2 regions of the Streptomyces sp. NPDC000151 genome follow, and region 1 is predicted to be linked to the other one. Evidence: predicted binding sites of a transcription regulator. Region 1 holds the regulator's gene; the other holds the start of a gene.
What was found. The regulator HrcA, encoded in region 1, represses chaperone genes, less so after heat shock. The targets are predictions, from matches to a motif close to TTNGCACTCNGNNNNNCNGAGTGCNAA.

Region 1 (3,408 bases):
TGCTGACGGCGGCGGCCAGCTCGGGACACGAGGCGCCACCCGCCATGGGGGCCTGCACGATCGGATGGCGGCACAGATCGGTCAGCGCGGTGGGCATGACCACATCGTGTCACGCGGCACGGCCGCCCCTTGAATCGGGGCGACCGTGCCGCGCAGTGCCTTCCCGGGGGACCACCCCGGCCCCCCGGCCTTACTGCCTACCGCCCGTTGAAGGCGTCTTTGAGGCGCGAGAACAGTCCCTGCTGGCCCGGCTGGAACTGCCCGGTGGGCCGCTCCTCGCCGCGCAGCTTGGCGAGCCGGGTCAGCAGCTCCTCCTGCTCGGCGTCGAGCTTGCCCGGGGTCTGGACCTCGACGTGGACGATCAGGTCGCCGCGACCGCCGCCGCGCAGGTGCGTGATGCCGCAGCCGTGCAGCGGGATCGACTGCCCGGACTGGGTGCCGGGCCGGATGTCGACGTCCCGTACCCCGTCCAGCGTCTCCAGCGGACACTTCGTGCCCAGCGCCGCCGCGGTCATCGGGATCGTGACCGTGCAGTGCAGGTCGTCGCCGCGCCGCTGGAAGACCGGGTGCGCGACCTCGTGGATCTCGACGTACAGGTCGCCGGCCGGGCCGCCGCCGGGGCCGACCTCGCCCTCGCCCGCGAGCTGGATGCGGGTGCCGTTGTCGACACCGGCCGGGATCTTGACCGTGAGCGTGCGGCGGGACCGGATGCGGCCGTCGCCCGCGCACTCGGGGCACGGGGTCGGCACGACCGTGCCGAAGCCCTGGCACTGCGGGCACGGCCGCGAGGTCATGACCTGGCCCAGGAAGGACCGGGTGACCTGCGAGACCTCGCCACGCCCGCGGCACATGTCACAGGTCTGCGCCGACGTGCCGGGCGCCGCGCCCTCGCCGGAGCAGGTCGTGCACACGACCGCCGTGTCGACCTGGATGTCCTTGGTCGTACCGAACGCGGCCTCGTGCAGCTCCACGTCCAGCCGGATCATGGCGTCCTGGCCGCGGCGGGTGCGCGAGCGCGGCCCGCGCTGCGACGCCGTGCCGAAGAACGCGTCCATGATGTCGGAGAAGTTGCCGAAGCCCGCGCCGAAGCCGGCACCGCCGGCGCCGCCGCCCTGGGACATCGGGTCGCCGCCGAGGTCGTAGACCTGCTTCTTCTGCGGGTCCGACAGCACCTCGTAAGCGGCGTTGATCTCCTTGAACCGCTCCTGGGTCTTGGGATCCGGGTTCACGTCCGGGTGCAGCTCGCGCGCCAGCCGCCGGAAAGCCTTCTTGATCTGGTCCTGCGAGGCGTCGCGGCTGACACCGAGGACCGCGTAGTAGTCCGTGGCCACTTACGACTCCGCCAGGATCTGTCCGACGTAACGTGCCACTGCGCGTACCGCTCCCATCGTTCCGGGGTAGTCCATGCGGGTCGGTCCGACCACGCCGAGTTTGGCGACTGCCTCGTCGCCCGAACCGTAGCCGACTGCGACGACCGATGTGGAAGTGAGGCCTTCGTGAGCGTTCTCGTGCCCGATGCGCACGGTCATGCTCGAATCCTTCGCCTCTCCCAGCAGCTTGAGCAGCACGACCTGCTCCTCAAGTGCCTCCAGCACCGGCCGGATCGTCAGCGGGAAATCATGTCCGAAGCGCGTGAGATTGGCGGTACCGCCGATCATCAGCCGCTCTTCGGTCTCCTCCACCAGAGTCTCCAGCAACACCGACAGCACTGTCGAGACCGTGCCCCGGTCCTCCGCCTCGAAGGACTCGGGAAGGTCCTGCACCAGCTGCGGGACGTCGGTGAAGCGGCGGCCCACGACCCGGCTGTTCAGCCGGGCCCGCAGGTCCGCCAGGGACGTTTCGCCGAACGGCGCCGGGCAGTCGATCATGCGCTGCTCGACCCGTCCGGTGTCCGTGATCAGGACGAGCATCAGCCGGGCCGGGGCCAGCGACAGCAGCTCGACGTGCCGGACGGTGGACCGGGTCAGCGAGGGGTACTGGACCACCGCGACCTGCCGGGTCAGCTGCGCGAGCAGCCGTACCGTACGGGCCACGACGTCGTCGAGGTCCACCGCGCTGTCGAGGAAGCTGTGGATCGCCCGGCGTTCCGGGACGGAGAGCGGCTTGACGGCCGCCAGCTTGTCGACGAAGAGGCGGTAGCCCTTGTCGGTGGGGATACGGCCCGCGCTCGTGTGAGGCTGGGCGATGAAACCCTCGTCCTCCAGCGCGGCCATGTCGTTGCGGACCGTGGCCGGCGAGACGCCGAGCCGGTGGCGCTCCGTGAGCGCCTTGGAGCCGACGGGCTCCTCGGTGCCCACGTAGTCCTGGACGATGGCACGCAGCACTTCGAGTCTGCGTTCGCTGAGCATCGCGTACACCTCCAGTCCCGCGCTCTCCCCTGGCCTCTGTGGCCGCCTGCCCGGCCGGGGTCCGGCCGGCTGTCCCTGGCACTCGACCGGTCCGAGTGCCAAACCCTGAACCAGTGTACGGCCGGGTAGCACGGCCAGGGCAAGGCCGGGCACCGCGGCACGCGGCCCGGCGGGCCACCGTATCGCGCCGCGGCGGCTCCGTGTCCCCCGGATACGCCCAGGTCAGCCGGTCGGCCGCGGGCGATTTCGCGCTATACGGGCTAGCGTCGCGGTATGCGCACGAGTTGGGAAGAGGCAGGGTGGGAGCGGCTCGCCGACGGGGTCGCCAGGCGCCGGCTGCCGCACTGGGACGCCACGGTCGGCGTCGTGGCCGGTACCACCGGCGTCCTCCTGGTCGATACCGGGTCCGGGCTGGCCGAGGGCGCCGAGCTGCGCCGCCAGGTCCGTGGCGTACTGGGCCGTGAGGTGACCCATATCGCACTCACCCACCCGCACTTCGATCATGTACTGGGCACGGCGGCGTTCGCGGGTGTGACGGTCTTCGGCGCGACCGGCATGGGCGAGCTGCTGCGCCGCGAGCCGGAGGCGCTGCTCGCCGACGCGGTACGGAACGGGGCCGACCCGGACGCGGCGGCCGAGGCGGTGGACACCCTCGTGGTCCCGCAGCACGCGGTCTGCGGCGAACGCACGCTGGACCTGGGCGACCGGCACGTCCTGCTGGCGAACGTGGGTCCCGGGCACAGCGCGCACGACCTGGCGGTGTGCGTGCAGGGCACCTCGGGCGGGCCCGAGGTGGTGTTCTGCGGCGATCTCGTCGAGGAGTCGGGCGAGCCGCAGGCCGGGCCCGACGCGCTCCCCGCCTGCTGGCCGGCCGCGCTGGACCGGCTCCTCTCCCTCGGCGGCGAGGACGCCCGCTACGTCCCGGGCCACGGCGCCGTCGTGGATGCCCGCTTCGTCCGCACCCAGCGCGAGGGGCTGGCCCGCCGCTTCGGCGTGTCGCCCGGGTAGCCCGCACGGGCGACACGCCGCCCGCATATCGTCTGTCGAATGCGCAGCAGAC
Region 2 (3,408 bases), on a different contig from region 1:
TCGGCGCTCCCCGCCGGCTTCCTCGGCGTCGGCGAGCCGCTGATCTACGGCGTCTCGCTCCCGCTCGGCCGGCCGTTCATCACCGCCTGCGTCGGCGGCGCGTTCGGCGGCGCCTTCGTCGGCCTGTTCAACCAGCTCGGCACGGCCGTCGGCTCCACCGCCATCGGCCCCTCCGGCTGGGCGCTCTTCCCCCTCCTCAAGGGCAACCACGACCTGGGCGCCACGGCCCTCATCTACGCCGTCGGCCTGCTCGCGGGCTATGTCGTCGGCTTCCTGGCCACGTACTTCTTCGGCTTCAGCAAGCAGCTGCTCGCCGACCTGAACACGGGCGCCGAGGAGGCGCAGGCCCCGCCCCCGGGTGAGGGCCGGCCGGGCACCCACGGCCCGGCCAAGGAGCCGGCGTCCGTCTGAGCCGGCGTCCGTCCGACCGACCGCCGAAAACGCCCGAGGGCGGCACCCCCGCGATGGGGGTGCCGCCCTTGGTCCGTACAGCGCTGAACAGCTGATCCGTTCCCGGAAGGGGTGGATCAGAAGTCCATGTCACCGCCCGGCATGCCGCCCGGGGCGCCGCCGGCGGCGGCCTTCTCCGGCTTGTCGGCGATGACGGCCTCGGTGGTGAGGAAGAGCGCCGCGATGGAGGCGGCGTTCTGCAGCGCGGAGCGGGTGACCTTGGCGGGGTCGATGATGCCCTCGGCGATCATGTCGACGTACTCGCCGGTCGCGGCGTTCAGACCGTGGCCGACGGCCAGGTTGCGCACCTTCTCCACCACGACGCCGCCCTCGAGGCCGCCGTTGACGGAGATCTGCTTCAGCGGGGCCTCCAGGGCCAGCTTCACAGCGGCGGCACCGGTGGCCTCGTCACCCTCGAGCTCGAGCTTCTCGAAGACCGAGGAAGCCTGCAGCAGGGCGACGCCACCGCCGGCGACGATGCCCTCCTCGACGGCCGCCTTCGCGTTGCGAACGGCGTCCTCGATGCGGTGCTTGCGCTCCTTGAGCTCGACCTCGGTCGCGGCACCGGCCTTGATGACCGCAACACCGCCGGCGAGCTTCGCCAGGCGCTCCTGCAGCTTCTCGCGGTCGTAGTCGCTGTCCGAGTTCTCGATCTCGGCGCGGATCTGGTTGACGCGGCCCTGAACCTGCTCGCTGTCACCGGCACCGTCGACGATGGTGGTCTCGTCCTTGGTGATGACGACCTTGCGGGCGCGGCCCAGGAGGTCCAGACCGGCGTTCTCGAGCTTGAGGCCGACCTCCTCGGAGATGACGGTGCCACCGGTGAGGATGGCGATGTCGCCGAGCATGGCCTTGCGGCGGTCACCGAAGCCCGGGGCCTTCACGGCGACGGACTTGAAGGTGCCACGGATCTTGTTGACGACCAGGGTCGACAGGGCCTCGCCCTCGACGTCCTCCGCGATGATCAGCAGCGGCTTGCCCGACTGCATGACCTTCTCCAGCAGCGGAAGGAGGTCCTTCACGTTGGAGATCTTGGAGTTGACGATCAGGATGTACGGGTCGTCGAGCGACGCCTCCATACGCTCCATGTCGGTGGCGAAGTACGCCGAGATGTAGCCCTTGTCGAAGCGCATACCCTCGGTGAGCTCGAGCTCCAGACCGAAGGTCTGGGACTCCTCGACGGTGATGACGCCTTCCTTGCCGACCTTGTCCATGGCCTCGGCGATGAGCTCGCCGATCTGGGTGTCGGCGGCGGAGATGGAGGCGGTGGAGGCGATCTGCTCCTTGGTCTCCACGTCCTTCGCCTGCTCCAGCAGAGCGGCGGAGACGGCCTCGACGGCGCGCTCGATGCCGCGCTTCAGAGCCATCGGGTTGGCGCCGGCCGCGACGTTGCGCAGGCCTTCGCGGACCAGGGCCTGGGCCAGGACGGTCGCGGTCGTCGTGCCGTCACCGGCGACGTCGTCCGTCTTCTTCGCGACCTCCTTGACCAGCTCGGCGCCGATCTTCTCGTACGGGTCCTCGAGCTCGATCTCCTTGGCGATGGAGACACCATCGTTGGTGATCGTGGGGGCGCCCCACTTCTTCTCAAGGACGACGTTGCGGCCCTTGGGGCCAAGGGTGACCTTGACGGCGTCGGCGAGCTGGTTCATCCCGCGCTCGAGACCGCGCCGTGCCTCCTCGTCGAACGCGATGATCTTGGCCATGTGAAGTGGTCCTCCCGGACAGGGGTGGATTGCTCCGGACCGCGCCCGCGCCCGCGACGGACGGTCTGCGTGCCGTGTGGTTCCTTGCCCCACCCGGCCTGCGGACCTCGCTGACCCGATCCAAGTTCTGTCACTCTCACTGGGAGAGTGCTAAGCCCAATGATTAGCACTCGACCCCTCCGAGTGCAAGCTTGGGAACAGAGAAGCGCCTCCGCACCCGCGCACAACGAGAGGCCCGTGCCCCCCTCAGGGGACACGGGCCTCCGTACGCTGCAGTCGGTCGGCGCTTCAGCCGGCCACGCGAACCATGTCCGCCTGCGGCCCCTTTCTGGCCCTGCGAGATCTCGAACTCGACCCGCTGACCTTCCTCAAGGGTGCGGTAACCGTCCATCTGGATCGCGCTGTAGTGGACGAAAACATCCGCACCACCGTCGACCGCGATGAAGCCGTACCCCTTCTCCGCGTTGAACCACTTGACGGTGCCCTGAGCCATTCCTAACTCCCCTATTGCTGGCCCTTGCGCAGGACCGCACTCCGCGGACCCGGGTCAGACCTCACCCCCAAGGAGGGTGTGCGCCGGAACGCGTCGACCGCCGCTGAATGTATCTGCACCGATGCCCAGCGCAACAGGTCAATCGGACGAGAATTCTGCCCACGACCATTCGCCGATTTACGGCGAAGTCTCAATAATTCTGGGCAAGCCGGGCCGGGCATAGCTCATCAACACGACAAAATGCGCACACAGTTTGGGCACATCTTGTCGCGTTCTCATATGCGTCAGGCACGCGCGCGAAGAGGATTCACCTCAACTGTATCGCCTTTAACGACATGGAATCGCCCCGTCCGCTTTCGCTGCGGACGGGGCGATTCCAGGAGTCGTATGCCGTCACCCACGAGACGGTGCACAGGGGGCGCACACGGGGCGCACAAAGGGGCGTGCGCCGGGCGACGAGAGGCTTTTCAGCAGCCGCCGGCCACCGCGGGGATGATCGAAACGCCGGCGCCGTCCGGAGTCGGCGTCTCCAGCCCCTGCTCGAAGCGCACGTCGTCGTCGTTGACGTAGACGTTCACGAAGCGGCGCAGCTTGCCGGTGTCGTCCAGGACGCGGGCCGCGATGCCGGTGTGGTTCTTCTCCAGGTCCGCGATGACCTCGGAGAGGTTCGCGCCCTCGGCGGAGACCTCGGCCTTGCCGTCGGTGTAGGTGCGGAGAATGGTGGGGATGCGGACGCTCACGCTCATGGGGTTCTTCTACCTT

Region 2: a site for HrcA is predicted at 2,281-2,307, ahead of groL (chaperonin GroEL). Genes of this name have one in related genera too.

The regions. Positions count from the first base shown of each region.
Region 1 covers NZ_JBEPFC010000016.1:67,634-71,041, forward strand. Annotated here, with positions in the region: gene ABT381_RS08005 (nitronate monooxygenase) at 1-97, opposite strand, end outside; gene dnaJ (molecular chaperone DnaJ) at 198-1,331, opposite strand; gene hrcA (heat-inducible transcriptional repressor HrcA) at 1,332-2,348, opposite strand; gene ABT381_RS08020 (MBL fold metallo-hydrolase) at 2,622-3,356, shown strand; gene ABT381_RS08025 (DUF3097 domain-containing protein) at 3,396-3,408, shown strand, end outside.
Region 2 covers NZ_JBEPFC010000017.1:53,942-57,349, reverse strand. Annotated here, with positions in the region: gene ABT381_RS08365 (PTS transporter subunit EIIC) at 1-411, shown strand, start outside; gene groL (chaperonin GroEL) at 528-2,153, opposite strand; partial or broken gene ABT381_RS08355 (cold-shock protein) at 2,442-2,646, opposite strand; gene ABT381_RS08350 (MoaD/ThiS family protein) at 3,114-3,392, opposite strand.